DNA from 4 places in the Thiofaba sp. EF100 genome. Region 2 is predicted to be linked to each of the others. Evidence: predicted binding sites of a transcription regulator. Region 2 holds the regulator's gene; each other region holds the start of a gene.
What was found. The regulator sigma-54, encoded in region 2, starts transcription at its own class of promoters, with help from an activator protein. The targets are predictions, from matches to a motif close to TGGCANGNTNCNTGCTT.
Positions count from the first base shown of each region.

Region 1: the regulator sigma-54 is predicted to act here: its motif matches at 1,940-1,956, upstream of flgF (flagellar basal-body rod protein FlgF).
Region 3: the regulator sigma-54 is predicted to act here: its motif matches at 1,483-1,499, upstream of V6D91_RS06285 (putative urea ABC transporter substrate-binding protein).
Region 4: the regulator sigma-54 is predicted to act here: its motif matches at 1,731-1,747, upstream of glnA (glutamate--ammonia ligase).

Region 1 is NZ_JBAJEY010000003.1:40,039-44,318, reverse strand. Features, by position in the region: gene V6D91_RS06940 (flagellar hook assembly protein FlgD) at 1-580, shown strand, start outside; gene flgE (flagellar hook protein FlgE) at 594-1,874, shown strand; gene flgF (flagellar basal-body rod protein FlgF) at 1,993-2,733, shown strand; gene flgG (flagellar basal-body rod protein FlgG) at 2,750-3,544, shown strand; gene flgH (flagellar basal body L-ring protein FlgH) at 3,550-4,230, shown strand; gene V6D91_RS06915 (flagellar basal body P-ring protein FlgI) at 4,248-4,280, shown strand, end outside.
Region 2 is NZ_JBAJEY010000001.1:587,793-592,072, reverse strand. Features, by position in the region: gene rapZ (RNase adapter RapZ) at 1-598, opposite strand, end outside; gene V6D91_RS02885 (HPr kinase/phosphorylase) at 595-1,155, opposite strand; gene V6D91_RS02880 (PTS sugar transporter subunit IIA) at 1,286-1,807, opposite strand; gene V6D91_RS02875 (RNA polymerase factor sigma-54) at 1,807-3,285, opposite strand; gene lptB (LPS export ABC transporter ATP-binding protein) at 3,364-4,104, opposite strand; gene lptA (lipopolysaccharide transport periplasmic protein LptA) at 4,101-4,280, opposite strand, start outside.
Region 3 is NZ_JBAJEY010000002.1:389,669-393,948, reverse strand. Features, by position in the region: gene V6D91_RS06295 (urea amidolyase associated protein UAAP2) at 1-463, opposite strand, end outside; gene V6D91_RS06290 (urea amidolyase associated protein UAAP1) at 480-1,220, opposite strand; guanidine-I (ykkC/yxkD leader) riboswitch at 1,507-1,608, shown strand; gene V6D91_RS06285 (putative urea ABC transporter substrate-binding protein) at 1,711-2,802, shown strand; gene V6D91_RS06280 (ABC transporter permease subunit) at 2,804-3,625, shown strand; gene V6D91_RS06275 (ABC transporter ATP-binding protein) at 3,622-4,280, shown strand, end outside.
Region 4 is NZ_JBAJEY010000002.1:346,065-350,344, forward strand. Features, by position in the region: gene V6D91_RS06050 (sigma-54 dependent transcriptional regulator) at 164-1,528, opposite strand; gene glnA (glutamate--ammonia ligase) at 1,825-3,234, shown strand; gene V6D91_RS06060 (DUF4124 domain-containing protein) at 3,314-3,925, shown strand; gene glnL (nitrogen regulation protein NR(II)) at 4,080-4,280, shown strand, end outside.

The DNA.
Region 1 (4,280 bases), on a different contig from region 2:
CGATTTCCTCAAGCTGATGACCACCCAGCTGATGAACCAGGACCCCATGGCGCCGATGGAAAACGGTGAGTTTCTTGGACAGATGGCCCAGTTTTCCACCGTCTCAGGCATCCAGTCCTTGCAGGCCTCGTTTGAAAAGCTCGCCACCGCATTGCAAACCAACCGTGTGCTCGAGGCGTCCACCATGGTGGGCAAGAAGGTGCTGGTGGAGGCGGATCGTGCCGAACTGGGCTCCGATGGAGCAGGCCTGAAGGGCGTGGTGGAGGTCCCTGAGGGTGTCAGCACGGTGCAACTGACCCTGCGCGATGCACAGGGCGCGGTGGCACGGCAGCTCACCCTGGACGTGGGCGGCGCCGGTCCCATGGATTTCAGCTGGGATGGCCTGCTGCAGGATGGCACGGCCGCCCCCGCGGGCAGCTACACGGTCTCGGCCATGGCCCTGGTCAACGGTCAGAACACTCAACTGACCACCCGCTTGGCCTTGCCGGTCGTCAGCGCCTCCATCGCCGATGATGGGGTGGTCCTCAATACGTCCAAAGGCTCGGTGCGCCTGGCCGATGTGACCCGCATCTTTACCTGATCAGGAGGCTCTCATGTCCTTCAATACCTCGCTCACCGGCCTGAATTCGGCCTCCAAGGACCTCTCGGTCACCAGCAACAACATTGCCAACGCCAACTCCACCGGCTTCAAGAAGTCGCGCAGTGAGTTCGGCGATATTTACGCGGTCAGCGCCTTTGGGGCCTCCAAGACCGCGACCGGGCAGGGTACGGCCACCCAGATCGTGCGCCAGGTCTTCGGCCAGGGGACGCTGAACTTCACCGACAACACCCTGGATCTCGCCATCTCCGGCCAGGGCTTTTTTGCCTTCCAGCCCAATCTGACCTCGACCGAGATCGTCTACACCCGTGCCGGTGCCCTCGGGGTCAACAAGGACGGCTTCGTGGTCAACAGCAGTGGCCAATATCTGAAAGTCCTGCCCGTGGACCCGCAGACTGGCGCGGTGCAGTCCACCAGTCTGGCCACCTCCATCCCGCTGCAGCTTCCGGCGGGGGCAGGCCAGCCGGTGCCCACCTCGAACGTGAATGCATCGTTCAACCTCCCTGCGACGGCGACAACCCCAGCAACCACGCCGTTCGGCTATGCCGAAACCCCCGTGGGCAGCGGTACATGGAAGGCCGATCCGACCAGCTACAATCAGGCTACCAGTGTTCAGATTTTCGACTCGCTGGGTAATGCCCACCTCCTGACCATGTATTTCGTCAAGACGAACAACAACGAGTGGGAGGTCCATACCCAACTCGACGCGCAGGAGCCGGATAAGCACGGCGGTCCGCAAACTATCACCTTCGGGACGGACGGCAAGATCACGGCCGCATCAAGCTTTCAGCTGACCGTGCCTGATACGGATCTGAACAACGGCGCGGCAACCCTGAATTTCAACGTCAATATTCCAGCGACCGCGACCCAGTACAATTCACCCTTCCAGATCTACGACCTCAACCAAGACGGCCAGGCCCCCGGGCGCCTGAGCGGCCTGTCGATCGGTGAGGATGGCCTGGTGCGTGCCACCTACACCAACGGCAGCACCATGAACCTCGGCAAGATCGCCCTGGTGGACTTCAAAAACCCGAACGGCCTCAAGCAGATCGGCAACAATTCCTGGATCGAGACCGTCGATTCCGGGACGCCTCTGGTGGGCGAGGCCGGTACGGGCAGCTTTGGTAAGATCCAGTCCGGTGCCCTGGAGGCCTCGACCGTGGACCTGACCGCGGAGCTTGTGAATCTGATCGTCGCCCAGCGCAACTTCCAGGCCAATGCCAAGGCCATCGAGGCCAACAAGGCCCTGAGCGATACCATCATCAATATCCGCTAAAACCGCCTTTTCAGGCGTTTTATCCAAGGGGCTTCGGCCCCTTTCTTTATGCCTGCTGGTTTGATTGGCACGAACCCTGCTTGATGCTTTGATGTGTAACACATCGAGGAGGTGCGTCGTGGACCGCATGCTCTACATCGCCATGAACGGGGCCAAGAATGCCCTGCTCGCCCAGGCGACCACCAGTCATAACCTGGCCAATGCCAACACCGTCGGTTTCAAGGCCGATCTGGACGAGTTCAAGGCCCTGCCGGTCTATGGCCCGGTACTCGCCTCGCGGGTCTACAGCGAGGATACAAGGGTTGGGACCAACCTGAATGCGGGGTCGCTGATGACCACCGGGCGCGATCTCGACATCGCCATCCAGGGGGATGGATGGATCGCCGTCCAGACGCCCGAGGGGCAGGAGGCCTACACCCGTGCGGGTGAGCTGAAAATCGACAGCGCCGGATTATTGACGACGGCCACCGGGCATCCGGTGCTGGGCAACGATGGCCCCATCGCCATTCCTCCGGCGGCCAAGGTCCAGATCGGCGCGGATGGCGGGATCACCATCCTTGCCCCGGGCGATCCGCCCAATGCGCCGCTCCTGGTGGATCGCATCAAACTGGTCAATCCGCCGCGTGAGGCCATGGAAAAGCGTCTCGATGGGCTGATGGGGGTCAAAGCGGGGGTAACGGTCGATCCCGATGCCAATGTGCGCGTGGTGGCGGGGGCCCTGGAGGGCAGCAATGTCAATGCCGTGGATGCGATGGTGCGCATGATCCAGTACGCGCGCATGTTCGAAACCCAATCCAAGCTCATGCAACAGGCCGACACGAACGGTGAGGCCACCAATCGCCTGCTGACGCTGGCCTAATCGAGGAGATTGCATCATGACCGCTCCCGCCTTGTGGATCGCCAAAACCGGCCTGGATGCGCAGAACACGCGCATGTCGGTCATTTCCAACAACCTGGCCAACGTCAATACCACCGGCTTCAAGCGCGACCGGGCGGTGTTCGAGGATCTGATCTACCAAAACTACCGTCAGGTCGGGGCCAACAATACCCAGGACAACCAGCTGCCCTCCGGCCTGAACATCGGTACCGGCGTGCGGGTGGCGGCCACCGAGAAGCTGCACCTGCAGGGCAATCTGCAGCAGACCGAGAACGCCCTGGACGTGGCCGTTCAGGGCCGTGGTTTTCTCCAGGTGTTGATGCCGGATGGCACGATCAAATACACCCGCGACGGCAGCCTGATGCTCAACGCCCAGGGCCAGATGGTGACCGCGGATGGCTTTTTGCTCGAACCCGCCATCACCATCCCCGAGAATGCGCAGAGCATCACGATTGGCAATGACGGCACGGTGTCCGTCATGCTCCAGGGTCAGCCCGTGCCCACCCAGGTGGGGCAGATCACCCTGGCGGACTTCGTCAACCCGGCAGGCCTCCAGCCGGTGGGCAACAACCTGTTCCAGGAGACGGCGGCCAGTGGGGCCCCGCAGGTGGGGACGCCGGGACTCAATGGCATCGGCATGCTGCAGCAGGGGTTTCTCGAGAGCTCGAACGTCAATGTGGTGGAGGAGCTGGTGAGCATGATCGAAACCCAGCGGGCCTATGAGATGAACTCCAAGGCCATCTCCACCACCGACGGCATGCTGAGCTTCCTCAACTCGCGCGTGGGGGCCTGATGGTCATGGCTAGGGTGCTTCGTTTCATGCTGCTTGCGGCAGGCGGTGCGGTCCTGGCGGGGTGTGCCAGCCAGCCGCCTATGGTCAGCGATCCCACCTTCGCCGCGGTTCTCGAACCCGAGCCGCGCATGCTCGAGCCCAAGCGCAACGGCGCGATCTTCAATCCCGAGCTGCATGGCGGCCTGTTTGGTGACCAGAAGGCCTTCCAGGTCGGCGATGTGTTGACCGTCATGCTGCAGGAGAACACCGATGCCTCGAAATCGGCCAAGGCCACCACCAACAAGGGTGACAATGCCGAGTTCAAGGTTTCGCGCCTGTTTGGCGCGCCGGACAACACCCTGGGCAATATGAACGCCAACATCCAGGGCACCCGCAGCTTTTCGGGCAGCGGCGAGGCGGCGCAGAAGAACAAGCTCAATGGTTCGATCACCGTCACCGTGGCCCGGGTGCTGCCCAATGGCAACTTGGTGATCCAGGGCGAGAAGTTCATCGGCATCAACCAGGGGCTGGAGTTCGTCCGCCTCTCGGGCGTGGTCCGCCCGGCGGATGTGGCGCGGGACAATACCGTGCCCTCCACCCGCGTGGCGAATGCGCGCATCCAGTACGGCGGGGAGGGCGCGCTCAACGACGCCAATACCCAGGGCTGGCTGGGACGGTTCTTCAACAGCCCGTTCTTCCCCATGTGAGACGGAGGATGAAGGTCATGCTCGAACGCCTCAGCAAGACGATCCGGCCC
Region 2 (4,280 bases):
AGCGCATGTCGAAGATGAAGTCGCTATCGGTGGGGGCGCCGTGCTTGAAGCCGAAGGATTGCAGCAGGAGTGAAAGCCCGCGCTGCTCCTGCTCCAGCAGGCGGGCGCGCAGCAGGGCGCGCAACTGGTGGATGTTGCTGCGTGAGGTGTCGATGATCAGGTCGGCCGCCTCGCGCAGCGGGGCGAGCAGTTCCGCTTCCGCCAGTAAGGCTTCGTCCAGCGGCAGGCCTTCGCGCCCCAGCGGGTGCAGGCGCCGGGTTTCGCTGAAGCGGCGCAGCAACACCTTGTGCTCGGCGTGCAGGAACAGCAGTTGGATCTTCAGTTCCGGGTGCCCTTCGCGCAGCCGCGCCAACTGCTGGTGCAGGTGGCGCAGTTCGCTGACCCCGCCGCGGACGTCGATGCCGATGGCGGCGCGCTCCTGGGGGGCCATCGCCTGCTCCGGATCCAGACTGAGGGGTTGCAGCAGGGCAGTGTCGACGAAGGCCGGCAGCAGGGCGAGGGGGAGGTTGTCGACACAGTAGTAGCCGGCATCCTCGAGGGTGTGCAGGGCGATGGTCTTGCCCGAGCCGGAGAGGCCGCTGACGATGACCAGCTTCACAAAGGTTCCTTGCCGAGGTGTTTTCCGAGGCGGCGGGAGAGTTCGTGCGCGGCATTATAGCCGATGCCGTCCCCGGTGCCGCATGCCTGTAGACGGGCCGCCGTCTCCACCAGCAGGGCGAGGTTGCGACCACCGCGTACCGTCAGAGGAAGCTCGGGGAGGGTGGCATCGCCCAGGCGGTAGTCGCGCCAGGCCCCTGCGAGGCGATCTTCAGGGCGGGATGGCGCGTCCTCCAGCCGGATGATGAGGTCGAGCGGATGCTCAGCGCAGACGGCCTGTTCGCCAAACAGGCGCCGGACGTTGAGGATGCCGAGCCCGCGCACCTCGAGGAAGTCCTGCAGGGGAAAGGGGCAGCGGCCCAGCCAGCGGCCATCGGCTGCGGGGAGGAAGATGGGGGCGTCATCCGCGACCAGGGCGTGGCCGCGGCTGATCAGGTCGAGGGCGAGTTCGCTCTTGCCGATGCCCGCTGAGCCTAAGATCAGCACGCCGAGGGAGGTGGCGGATGCCCCTGATGCGTCGGGTTCTCGATGGCCATACCCCGAAAGGGCTTCCGGCATGGATGCCGGGGGAAACAACGAGGAAGGCCCAACGCATCGGGGCGTGTCCCCAGGGGGCGGCACCCGCAGGGCGAGAAAGACGCCATGCAGGCTGAGGATGCCTGCGGCTGAGGCCGACTCCGGGGCAGGGTCAGGGGGGTCCGTGCTCATGTTCTTGCTGCGTGCCACTGCCGGAAGCGTCCTCCACGCTGGCTACTTTGCGGGTCAGCAGGCTGAAGGCAATCTCGCTGTTCTGCGCCTGGCGGATGGCGGTGCAGAATTCGGGGTCACTGAAGCGGCGGGCGAGCTGGCCGAGGATGGCCAGGTGGGCCTCTTCCCCGCCTTCGGGGACGAGGATGGCGAAGATCAGGCTCACCGGGACGCCATCCGGGCTATCGAAGTCGATCCCGTTCTCAAGGCGCATGAAGGCGCCCACCGGGGCCTTGAGGGCGGGCAGTTTGCCGTGCGGGATGGCGATGCCGCGGCCGACGCCGGTGCTGCCGAGCCGTTCGCGGGCCAGCAGGGTATCGAAGATGGCCCACGCTTCGAGCCCTTCCTGGGCGCCGGCGACGATCTGGCTGACGAGCTCAAGCGCGCGCTTCTTGCTCGAGCATTCCTGGTCGAGCTTGACCCGCTCGGGGGTGAGGATGTCGGCAATGGTCAGGGTCTTCATCAGCAGAGACGCTTGCGCTCGTTGGAGGGGGGGATGCCGAGGGACTCGCGGTATTTGGCGACGGTCCGACGGGCGACGTTGATGCCTTCGGCCTCCAGCAGCTGGGTGAGACGACTGTCGCTCAGCGGCTTGTTGGCCGGTTCCTCCGCCACCAGCTGCTTGATCCGGGCGCGGATGGCGGTGGAGGAGGCCTCTCCGCCATCCGCGGTGCCCACGTGGCTGGAGAAGAAGTGCTTGAACTCCACCACGCCGCGCGGGGTGTGCATGTACTTGTTGGTGGTGACGCGGGAGATGGTCGACTCGTGCAGTCCCAACTCCTCGGCGATCTCGCGCAGCACCAGGGGGCGCATGGCGGCCTCGCCGTGCTCGAAGAAATCCTGCTGGCGGCGCACGATGGCCTCGGCCACCGCGAGCAGCGTTTCATTGCGGCTCTGCACGCTCTTGATGAACCAGCGCGCCTCCTGCAGGGCGTTGCGCATGTAGTTCATGTCCTCACCGCGGCGGCCGCGCTGGATGAGGCCGGCGTACAGGTTGTTGATGCGAAGTTTGGGGGTGACCTCGGGGTTGAGTTCGACCCGCCACTGCCCTTGGATGCGGCGCACGATCACGTCCGGGATCACGTATTCGACGTCCTGACTGCGCAGTTCGGCGCCGGGGCGTGGGTTGAGTCCCTGCAAGACCTGCAGGGCCGCCTTGAGGGCCTCGGCGTCGATCTTCAGCAGGCGCTGCAGGCGGACGTAGTCGCGGCTAGCCAAAAGGTCGAGGTGTTCGAGCAGGCGCGCGGCATCGCTGTGGGCCGGGGTGGGGGCCTCGACCTGTCGCAGCTGGATCGCGAGGCATTCGCCGAGGTCGCGCGCCGCGACGCCGGGCGGGTCGAACTGCTGGACGAGGTGGAGCATGGCCTGCGCCTCGTCCAGCTCGACATCCGGCAGGTCCCGACGCAGGCCCTCGACGATGCTCTCCAGGGGCTGCTCGAGGAAGCCGTCCTCGTCCACGGATTCGATGATGGCGGTGGCAATCTGTTGGTCGCGCGGTGAGAGGGGGGTGAGCAGCATCTGCGAGAGCAGGTGGTCGTGCAGGCTTTCCTGCCCGCTGCTGGTGTAGCTGAGGAAGTCGCGCTCCTCGTCCTCCGCGCTGCCCTTGCTGTAGCTGGTGCTGCCGTCGGCTTCGAAGATGTCATCCCAGCGGCTGTCGAGGGGCAGCTCCTCGGGCATTTCCTGGCGCGGGGCCTCGAGGTCGAGGGTGGTGTCTGCCTCGTCCAGGCGGGTGGTGGGCAGGGCCTCATGGGCTTCGATGGCAGCCGGCTCGGTCTCCTCGCCGCTCTCGTCTTCGATCTCCAGCATGGGGTTGGCCTCGATGGCCTGCTGGATCTCGGTCTGCAGTTCGAGGCTGGAGAGCTGGAGTAGCCGGATGGACTGCTGCAGCTGGGGGGTCATCGCAAGCGATAGCCCCTGTCTGAGCTCGAGTCCGGCCTTCATGCCTGCATCAATGGGATGGTCATCATGGCGTCATTCTAGCGCGAAGCGTTGGCGGGGTATGCAGTCTGAGCGTCATGCTCACAGGCTGAACTGTTCGCCAAGGTAGACCTCGCGCACGCGCGGGTCGGCGAGGATGGCCTCCGGCGTGCCCTCGGCCAGCACCCCCCCGGCATGCATGATGGTGGCGTGGCTGCAGATGCGCAGGGTCTCGCGCACGTTGTGATCGGTGATCAGCACGCCGATGCCGCGTTCGGCGAGGTGGCGGATCAGGCGCTGGATGTCCAGCACGCTGATCGGGTCCACCCCGGCGAAGGGCTCGTCGAGCAGCAGGAAACGCGGCTCGGCGGCCAGGGCACGGGCGATCTCGACCCGCCGCCGTTCGCCGCCGGACAGGCTCAGGCCGAGGCTGTGGCGCACGTGGCTGATGTGCAGCTCTTCGAGCAGTTGGTTGCAGATCGTCTGCCGATCCGAGGCGCGGCGTAGATCCGCTCGCAGTTCGAGCACGGCGAGGAGGTTGTCCTCCACGGAGAGCTTGCGGAAGACGGAGGGCTCTTGCGGCAGGTAGCCGACGCCGAGGCGGGCGCGGGTGTGCATTGGCAGGGAGGAAATATCCTGGTCGTCGAGCAGGATCTTCCCGCCATCCGGCTTCACCAGGCCGGTGATCATGTAGAAGCTGGTGGTCTTGCCCGCGCCGTTCGGTCCCAGCAGGCCGACGATCTCGCCGGTGCGTACCTCGAGCGTCATGGCGTGCACCACGGTGCGCGCGCCGTAGCGCTTGTTCAGCCCCTCGGCGCGGAGGGTGTGGCCGGGAGTGCTCACGGTTTCTTGCCCTCGCCGGCACTGCGCGGCTGCAGGGTCATGCGCACGCGGTCGCTGCCGCCGGCACCGGCGTCCACCACTTCGTTCTTGAGGTGGTAGACGATGCGCTCGCTGGCGAGGGTGTCGCCGGCCCGCTCGATCCGCGCCTGGCCGCTCAGGGTGATGATCTCGTCGAG
Region 3 (4,280 bases), on a different contig from region 2:
AGAAGTTGATGTTGCTGGTGATGTCACGCTTGCTCATCCCCAGGTGGTGGGCACAGCCACAGGCGTTCAGGGCGTGCATGAAGTTGTCGCGGCAACTATGCATCGGACGCTTGTCGAGTGCGTAACGCACGGTGTTGCTCTCCGCCGCGCAGGCGCCGCCGAGCGTGTCGTGGCGGCCGCAGGTGTCGGCGGTGATGGTCAGCATCACATTGCCTTCCGAGGAGATCAGGCGTGAGCCGGTGGTCAGGTACAGCCTTCCCTGACGGCGGATGGTGTCGGTCGCGCTGTAGCGCTCCTCGGCATCATGTGCGTTGTAGAACAGGGTATCCACCGCCTGGTTGCCCTCCAGGTCGACGATGCGGAAGGTCTGCCCCTTCCTGACCGTGCCCATCCAGGCCTCGCCCGCCGGGCAGATTTCATCCAGCACCGCATCGCGCGGGTCGAGCGGACTTTCGATCAGCATGTTCATGGTCGCCCCCTCACTCGGCGAAATAGCGTTCGGTGTTGATGAAGGCGCGCGCGTTTTCCGGCCGGAAGGTGCGGCAATAGTCATCCGCCGCGGCCAGCCCCGCGCGGTAGGCGGTCAGCAGGACCGGCCCCGGGGCGTATTCAGGCTTGGGGTCGAGCGGGTGCGGCGCGGCGGAGAGCACCACCAGCACATTCATGTCGAAACGCAGGTCCACCGTGGCGCCGGGGTAGGAGTGACCCGTGGCGAAGGACAGCTCGCCCTCCTCCCCCACGATCACGCGGCTGAAGAAGTTGACCCCGGGGACCAGGTCGCGCTTGCCCAGCCCCCACTTGCCGAGCTCGATCAGGAGCCCGTCGCGGCCGTTGCGGTACATGGCATTGCGCGCCACGCCGAACGGGCGCTCGCCGTACTTCTCACGGATCAGGGCGGCGTCGGACACCCCGCAGAAGGCATCGTGCCCCCCGACATCGTCGGCCACGATGGAGGCAAGCACGCGCCCCATGTCGGACATCAGCACATGCCCTCGGGTGAGCAGGGCGGTGTGCTGGGCCTTGAGCGTGTCCGCCATGTTGTAGCGCTCGAGGCGCTCGTCGAAGTTGTAGAACAGGGCCGAGAGATTGGCGCCGCCCTGAAGATCGGTCAGGCGCAGGGCCGTGCCGCGTCGCATGAGACCGGACCAGTGGTTGCCGCCGGGGACCAGCTCTTCCCACAGGATGGACTCAGGACGGGACATGTCCGCATGGGAGGTCATGGACAGTACTCCGTAATGAATGCAGGGGTTGTGTGTGCGCAGGCCAAGTCCCCGAACACCCGGCGCACACGTTCATCCTTGCACGTGGCGTGCCAGACACCGGGGGAGCGCCCCCGGCACGGCCTCCGACGAGTCCCTTCAACCGGAGCGCACCCCCGTGCGCACAACTTTGGTGCACTGCGCACCCAAATCGCCCCGCCTGGCCGCAGTCTGCCCCGTGCCCAAAGCCGTACTCCCCTGCCATGGTGCGGATTGCCTGTCCTGGCACGGCACTTGCGTTGTCTTAATCGGGCGCCTCTAGGGTTCCGGCTCCTTGCACGGGAGTGCTGGTCCGAGAGAGGCGGTCCGCCCTGGGGCGGATACACGGCGGGACAAAAGCCCGGGAGGTCACCCACGAGGAGTGAGCATGGAGCTTGCTATCCCCGAGGCGACTTCGTGTCCACTCCTCAAACAGCGCGATTTCAAACGCACGACACTGAGGAGCGGACCGATGCACAGATCTCTTCTTTCCAGGGTTCTCAAGCCGCTGGTCATGGCCACGGCACTCACGACTGGCCTTGCCATGAGCAGCCCCGCCGCCCTTGCCGCCGAAAAGAGCGAGTTCAAGATCGGCTGGAGCATCTATGTGGGCTGGATGCCGTGGGACTACATGTCCAAGAGCGGCATCATGAAAAAGTGGGCCGACAAGTACGGCATCAAGGTCGACGTCGTCCAGATCAACGACTACATCGAGTCCATCAACCAGTTCACCGCCGGCCAGTTCGACGGCTGCACCATGACCAACATGGATGCACTGACCATTCCCGCCGCCAGCGGGGTGGACAGCACCGCCCTGATCATCGGCGATTTCTCCAATGGCAACGACGGCATCGTGCTCAAGGGCACGGGCAAGAAGCTCGCTGACATCAAGGGCCAGAAGGTCAACCTGGTCGAGCTGTCCGTGTCCCACTACCTGCTCGCGCGGGCGCTGGAGACGGTCAAGCTCAAGGAAAAGGACATCAAGGTGGTCAACACCTCGGATGCCGACATCATCGCCGCCTACGGCACCCCGAACGTAACGGCGGTGGTGACCTGGAACCCACAACTCTCCGCGATCAAGGCGATGCCGGGCGCCTCCCTGGTGTTCGACTCCAGCCAGATCCCGGGCGAGATCCTCGACCTGCTGGTGGTCAACACGAAGACGCTGCAGGACAACCCCAAGCTGGGCAAGGCCCTGGTGGGCGCGTGGTACGAGACCATGGCCGTCATGTCCCGCGATGACGCGGCAGGCAAGGCCGCACGCGGGGCGATGGCCAATGCCTCCGGCACCGACCTCGCCGGCTTCGATGCTCAGCTCAAGACCACCCGGATGTTCTACACCCCGGGCGAGGCGGTCACTTTCAGCAAGAGCGCTGATCTGGTGAAGACCATGGATCTCGTGCGCACCTTCTCCTTCAGCCACGGCCTGCTTGGCCAGGGCGCGAAGAGCGCGGACGCGGTCGGCATGGCCTTCCCGGGCGGCAAGACCCTGGGCGATGCGAAGAACGTCAAGCTGCGCTTCGATGCCGACTACATGAACATGGCCGCTGAAGGAAAGCTCTGACATGCGCCTGCTCAATCGGACCCCGAGCCTGGGGCGCGCCATCCTGCTGGGCGCGCTGCCTTTCCTGGCGGTGATCGTCCTCTATCTGGTCGCCTCCGACCTGCGTCTAGAGGCGAACCCGAACGACAAGCTCCTGCCATCCCTCGCAAGCTTCGCCGAGGCGATCCAGGGCTTTGCCCTGGAGCCGGACAAGCGCACCGGGGAGTACCAGCTCTGGGCCGATACCACCGCCAGCCTCACCCGCCTGGGTCTTGGGCTGGCCTTGAGCGCGCTGATCGGACTGGTGTTCGGCATCCTGACCGGGCTGATCCCCTACGCCCGCGCCACGCTCTCCCCCTTCATCGCCGCGCTCTCCCTCATCCCCCCCCTCGCCCTGCTGCCGGTGCTGTTCATCGTGTTTGGCCTCGGCGAGGTGGCCAAAGTGGTGCTGATCGTGATCGGCATTGCCCCCTTCATCATGCGCGACGTCGCGCTGCGGGTGGCCGAGCTGCCGCACGAGCTTTTGATCAAGGCCCAGACCCTCGGCGGCTCGACCTGGCAGATCGCCCTGCGGGTAATCCTGCCGCAGATGCTGCCGCGCCTGATCGACGCCTTGCGCCTCGCCCTGGGCGCCGCCTGGCTGTTCCTGATCGCGGCCGAGGCCATCGCCGCCGAGGACGGCCTCGGCTATCGCATCTTCCTGGTACGCCGCTATCTGGCGATGGACGTGATCCTGCCCTACGTGGCCTGGATCACCTTGCTGGCCTTCCTGATGGACCAGCTGCTGCGCCAGGCCTCGCGCCGCCTGTTCCCCTGGTACCACGTCGGGAGCGCCCGCACATGACCACCCTCTCGATCAAGCACCTGTGGAAGGAATACGGCGACCAGGTTGTGCTCGAGAACGTCAACCTGGAGGTGAAGGATCATGAGTTCATCACCATCGTCGGCGCCTCGGGCTGCGGCAAGACCACCTTCCTGCGCATGCTGCTCGGCATCGAGCAGCCCTCGCGCGGCACCTTCCTGATCGACGGCCAGCCGTTGCCCGCCGAGCCGGGGCCGGACCGCGGCATCGTGTTCCAGCGCTACTCGGTCTTCCCGCACCTGACCGTGCTCGAGAACGTGCTCCTCGGCCTGGAACTTGCGCAAGCGCCCCTCCTGGGACGCTTATTCGGCGCAAGGCGCAGGGCCGCCGCCGCAGAGGCGGAGGCGGTGCTGGAGGAGGTTGGGCTGTATGGCGCGCGCCACAAGTATCCGAGCGCCCTGTCCGGCGGCATGCAGCAGCGCCTGTCCATCGCCCAGGCGGTGATCAAGCGGCCCAAGGTGCTGCTGCTGGACGAGCCGTTCGGAGCGCTGGACCCGGGCATCAGCGCCGACATGCACCAGCTCATCCTGCGCCTGTGGGACGAGCACAAGATGAACATCTTCATGATCACCCACGACATCAAGGAAGGTTTCGAGCTGGGCACCCGCCTGCTGGTGTTCGACAAGGTGCGTCTCGA
Region 4 (4,280 bases), on a different contig from region 2:
ATGTTTTTCGGGATATAACGATGGTGGTTGGTTTTTTATGTTTTTGAATATTCTGAATTTTTGTGGGGAAGGTCTCGCCGGCGGAAGGGCTCAGGTAGCCGTCTGAACGCGATGCCTTATTGCAAAATGCAAGGGTGCTTGCGAAATGCAAGGAGGTGGGGGATCAGGTTTCGCGGGCGCTCTTCAGCTTGCGCCAGAGGGTTGAAGGGTCGATGCCGAGGCGTTCGGCAGCGAGGGTGCGGTTGCCGTTGCAGGCGGCGAGGGTTTTGCGGATCCACGCGCGTTCCACGTCGTGCAACGTCGCGGAGGAGGGCAACTCGATGGCGGTGGAGGTGTCGGCGCGGCGCTGCAGCGGGGGGTGAATGATCTCCGCCGGCAGGTCGCACAGTTCGATGCGTTCGCCGCGCGCCAGCACCAGCGCCCGCTGGATGATGTTTTCCAGTTCGCGTACGTTGCCGGGCCAGGGGTAGCGCTGCAGGGCTTCGAGCACGCCCGGTCCGCAGGCATGCACCTCCTTGCCGAGCGCAGGGGCCAGCCGGGTGAGGATGTGGGCGCCCAGCGCGGGGATGTCCTCCACCCGCTCGCGCAGCGGGGGCACATCGATGGGAAAGACATTCAGGCGGTAGAACAGGTCCTCCCGGAACGTACCGGCCTCGACCAGCGGTCTGAGGGGCTGGTTGCTGGCCGTGACGAGGCGCACGTCCACCTCGATGTCGCTCACGCCGCCCACGCGCATGAAGCGTTTTTCCTGGATGAAATGCAAGAGCCGCACCTGGACCTCGGGGGGCGCGCTGTTGATCTCGTCGAGAAAGAGTGTTCCGCGATGCGCGGCCTCCAGCAGGCCGATGCGCCTGCTCTGGGCGCCGGTGAAGGCCCCTTTCTCGTGACCGAATAGTTCGCTCTCGATCAAGGTCGGGGCGAGGGCGCCGCAGTTGATGGCCAGGAAGGGGCCATCGCTGCGTGGGCTGAGCGCATGAAGGTGGCGGGCGAGTACGCCTTTGCCGGTGCCCGTTTCGCCGGTGAGCAGGACGGGCAGGGGGGTGGGCGCAACGCGTTGGAGGAGGGCCATGGTCTGCCTCATGGCCAGGCTGAGGGCAATCGGTTCCTTGGGGGAGAGATGCTCGTCGTTGCTTCCTTGAGACAGGCGGCGGCGATGCAGGGCCTGTTCGGCTGCGCGCGCGAGCACCTGGCGCATCTCGTCAGGATTGGAGGGGTGCAGGAGCACATCGTAAACCCCCTGGCGAAAGGCCTCGGCGACCGCGGCCCCTTCCTCGCATCGGACCACGGCGATCGTGACCGCCCTGGCCTGGCGTGCGCGCAGACCTGCCTGCATCTCGGGGGGATAGATGTTTGGCAGGGGGTGCTCAATCAGGAGGATGTCGTCCATGGCCGGCTCAAGCCATGCCGTGTCCAATGCCTCAGGCGCATGGAAACAGGTGACGTTGGCGAATTCGGCCAGGATGGGGCGCAGCCGGAGAGCGGTTTCATGCCGGGCCACGAGGCAGGCAGAGAGGTGGGAGCGGGACATGGATTCGACGATGCTGCAAACTCGATATGTCCGATAGGATATAACGCTGAGCGGTGCTCGTGGATTGGGTCGCACCTGCACGTGGGGTTGGTCGTCGTGCGGTGGGCAAAAATGGTGCCCCATTTTGGTGCTTATGCTCCAAGATGGAGCGACCCCGGACTCAGGAGAGGTGAGAGGGTGGCATGAGTGAGCGCTTGGTGCATGGCATGCTTCATGCTTCAATTGCGAGCAGCGCCCGCAAGGGTAAACTTGGTTAGGTTTTCTACTTCTCTCGGCCACTCTGGAGGCAGATCCTCATGACCCCCGCTGACGTCATCAAGATGATGCAGGAACACGGCGTCAAGTTCGTTGACTTCCGTTTCACCGATACCCGTGGCAAGCAGCAGCATGTCACTTATCCCGCCTCCCGCGTCGACGAGGAAGCCTTCGAGAACGGCGTGATGTTCGACGGTTCGTCCATTGCCGGTTGGAAAGGCATCCAGGCCTCCGACATGATCCTCATGCCGGACCCGGCCACCGCGGTCATGGACCCGTTCTCCGAGGAGCCGACCCTGATCGTCGTCTGCGACGTCATCGAGCCGGACACCATGCAGGGCTACTCGCGTGACCCGCGCTCCATCGCCAAGCGCGCTGAGGCCTACCTCAAGAGCACCGGCGTTGCCGACACCGCCTTCTTCGGTCCGGAAAACGAATTCTTCATCTTCGACGACATCCGCTGGGCCCAGGACATGTCCGGCTGCTTCGTCAAGATCGACTCCTCCGAGGCCGCCTGGAACACCGGCAAGGAGTACCCGGACGGCAACATGGGCCATCGCCCGGGCGTCAAGGGCGGCTATTTCCCCGTCCCGCCGGTCGACCAGCTGCACGACATCCGTCAGGCCATGTGCCTAGTGCTGGAGGACATGGGCCTGAAGGTCGAGGTGCACCACCACGAAGTGGCCACCGCGGGTCAGTGCGAGATCGGCGTGGCTTTCAACACCCTGGTGCGCAAGGCCGACGAGGTTCAGACCCTCAAGTACGTGATCCAGAACGTGGCCCACACCTACGGCAAGACCGTGACCTTCATGCCCAAGCCGATGGTGGGCGACAACGGTTCCGGCATGCACGTGCACATGTCCCTGTCCAAGGACGGTAAGAACACCTTCAACGGCGACGGCTACGCTGGCCTGTCCGAGACCGCGCTGTACTACATCGGCGGCATCATCAAGCACACCCATGCCCTGAACGCCTTCTGCAACCCGTCCACCAATAGCTACAAGCGCCTGGTGCCGCACTTCGAGGCCCCGGTGAAGCTGGCCTACTCTGCCCGCAACCGCTCCGCCTCCATCCGCATCCCGTTCGTGTCGAGCCCGAAGGCCCGCCGCATCGAGGTGCGTTATCCGGACTCCACTGCCAACCCGTACCTCGCCTTCGCCGCCCTGCTGATGGCGGGCCTGGATGGCATCAAGAACAAGATCCACCCGGGCGAGGCCGCCACCAAGAACCTGTACGACCTGCCGCCCGAGGAGGAGAAGGCCATCCCGGAAGTCGCCTTCTCCCTGGAGCAGGCCCTGGAGGCCCTGGATAAGGACCGCGAGTTCCTCAAGCAGGGTGGCGTGTTCACCGATGAGCTGATCGACGCCTACATCGAGCTCAAGCAGGCCGAGGTCCAGCGCGTGCGCATGGTGCCGCACCCGGTCGAATTCGACCTGTACTACAGCCTGTAAGGCTTGCCCGACGGGCACCTCAAGGCCCCGCCCCGCGCGGGGCTTTTTCTTTCCTGCGGCATGGCCTAATGTAAGGTTTATGCGCACCTTCATCCTGTTGGCCCTTGCCCTTTCCATCCTCACCGCCCAGGCGGCCGAGGTGTACCGTTATGTCGATGAGAAGGGCAACACCGTGTTCACCGATCAGCCGCGCGCGGGTGCGCAGCGCATGGTGGTCGAGCCTGCCCCGGCGACCAGCGTGGTGGTGCCGGTCCTGCCCGCTGCTCCCCAGGCCCCGGCCAAGGCGCCCAGTAAACCCGGCACCGAAGCCTTCGCAGGGTATCTTGATCTGCGCATCACCCAACCCGCGCCCAACGAGGCCCTGGTCAACACCGGAGGTGATGTGGACGTGAGTCTCAATCTCCACCCCCCTCTGCGCGCCGATTTGGGGCACGGCCTGACCGTGCTGCTGGACGGCGCGCCGGTGGCGCAGAACAGCACCCGGATGAACCTCGTGCTCAATAACGTGGATCGCGGTGACCATGTGCTCGAGGCCTACGTCCAGGATGGAGCGGGAGCCGTGCTGATCCAGTCCGCTCCCGTGCGCTTCACCCTGCAGCGGCCGAGCCTGTTGCAGCCGGGACGCCAGGCGCCGGGGGCTCCGCTCAGTCCTATCCCGCCGCCGGTGCCGCAGCTTCGCCCCGCGCCCTGAGGGGGGTAGGGCCGCGCCCGCGTAGGAGCGACGCCCTCGTCGCGATGGGAGGCATCGGCCCGCGGGCGGGCCTCCTACAACCTAAGCCTTGACGGTGCGACGGGCCCTCTCGCCTAAAAACAGGGGCTGGCCTGACTCTTGCTTCGCTCTGGACATGAATCAGACTCCCGAATGCGCCCTCCTCGCGCGCCTGCTCGAACACCAGACGGTGGCCCTGCTTTGGCTGGATGCCGGCTTGCAGGTCGTCTACCTCAACCCTTCCGCCGAGAATCTGCTCGGGTTGAGTCTGCGTCAGGCCCGGGGCTTGCCGGTGCGCTCCATCCTGCCGGGTGAGGCGAGCCTGCCGGAGGTGCTG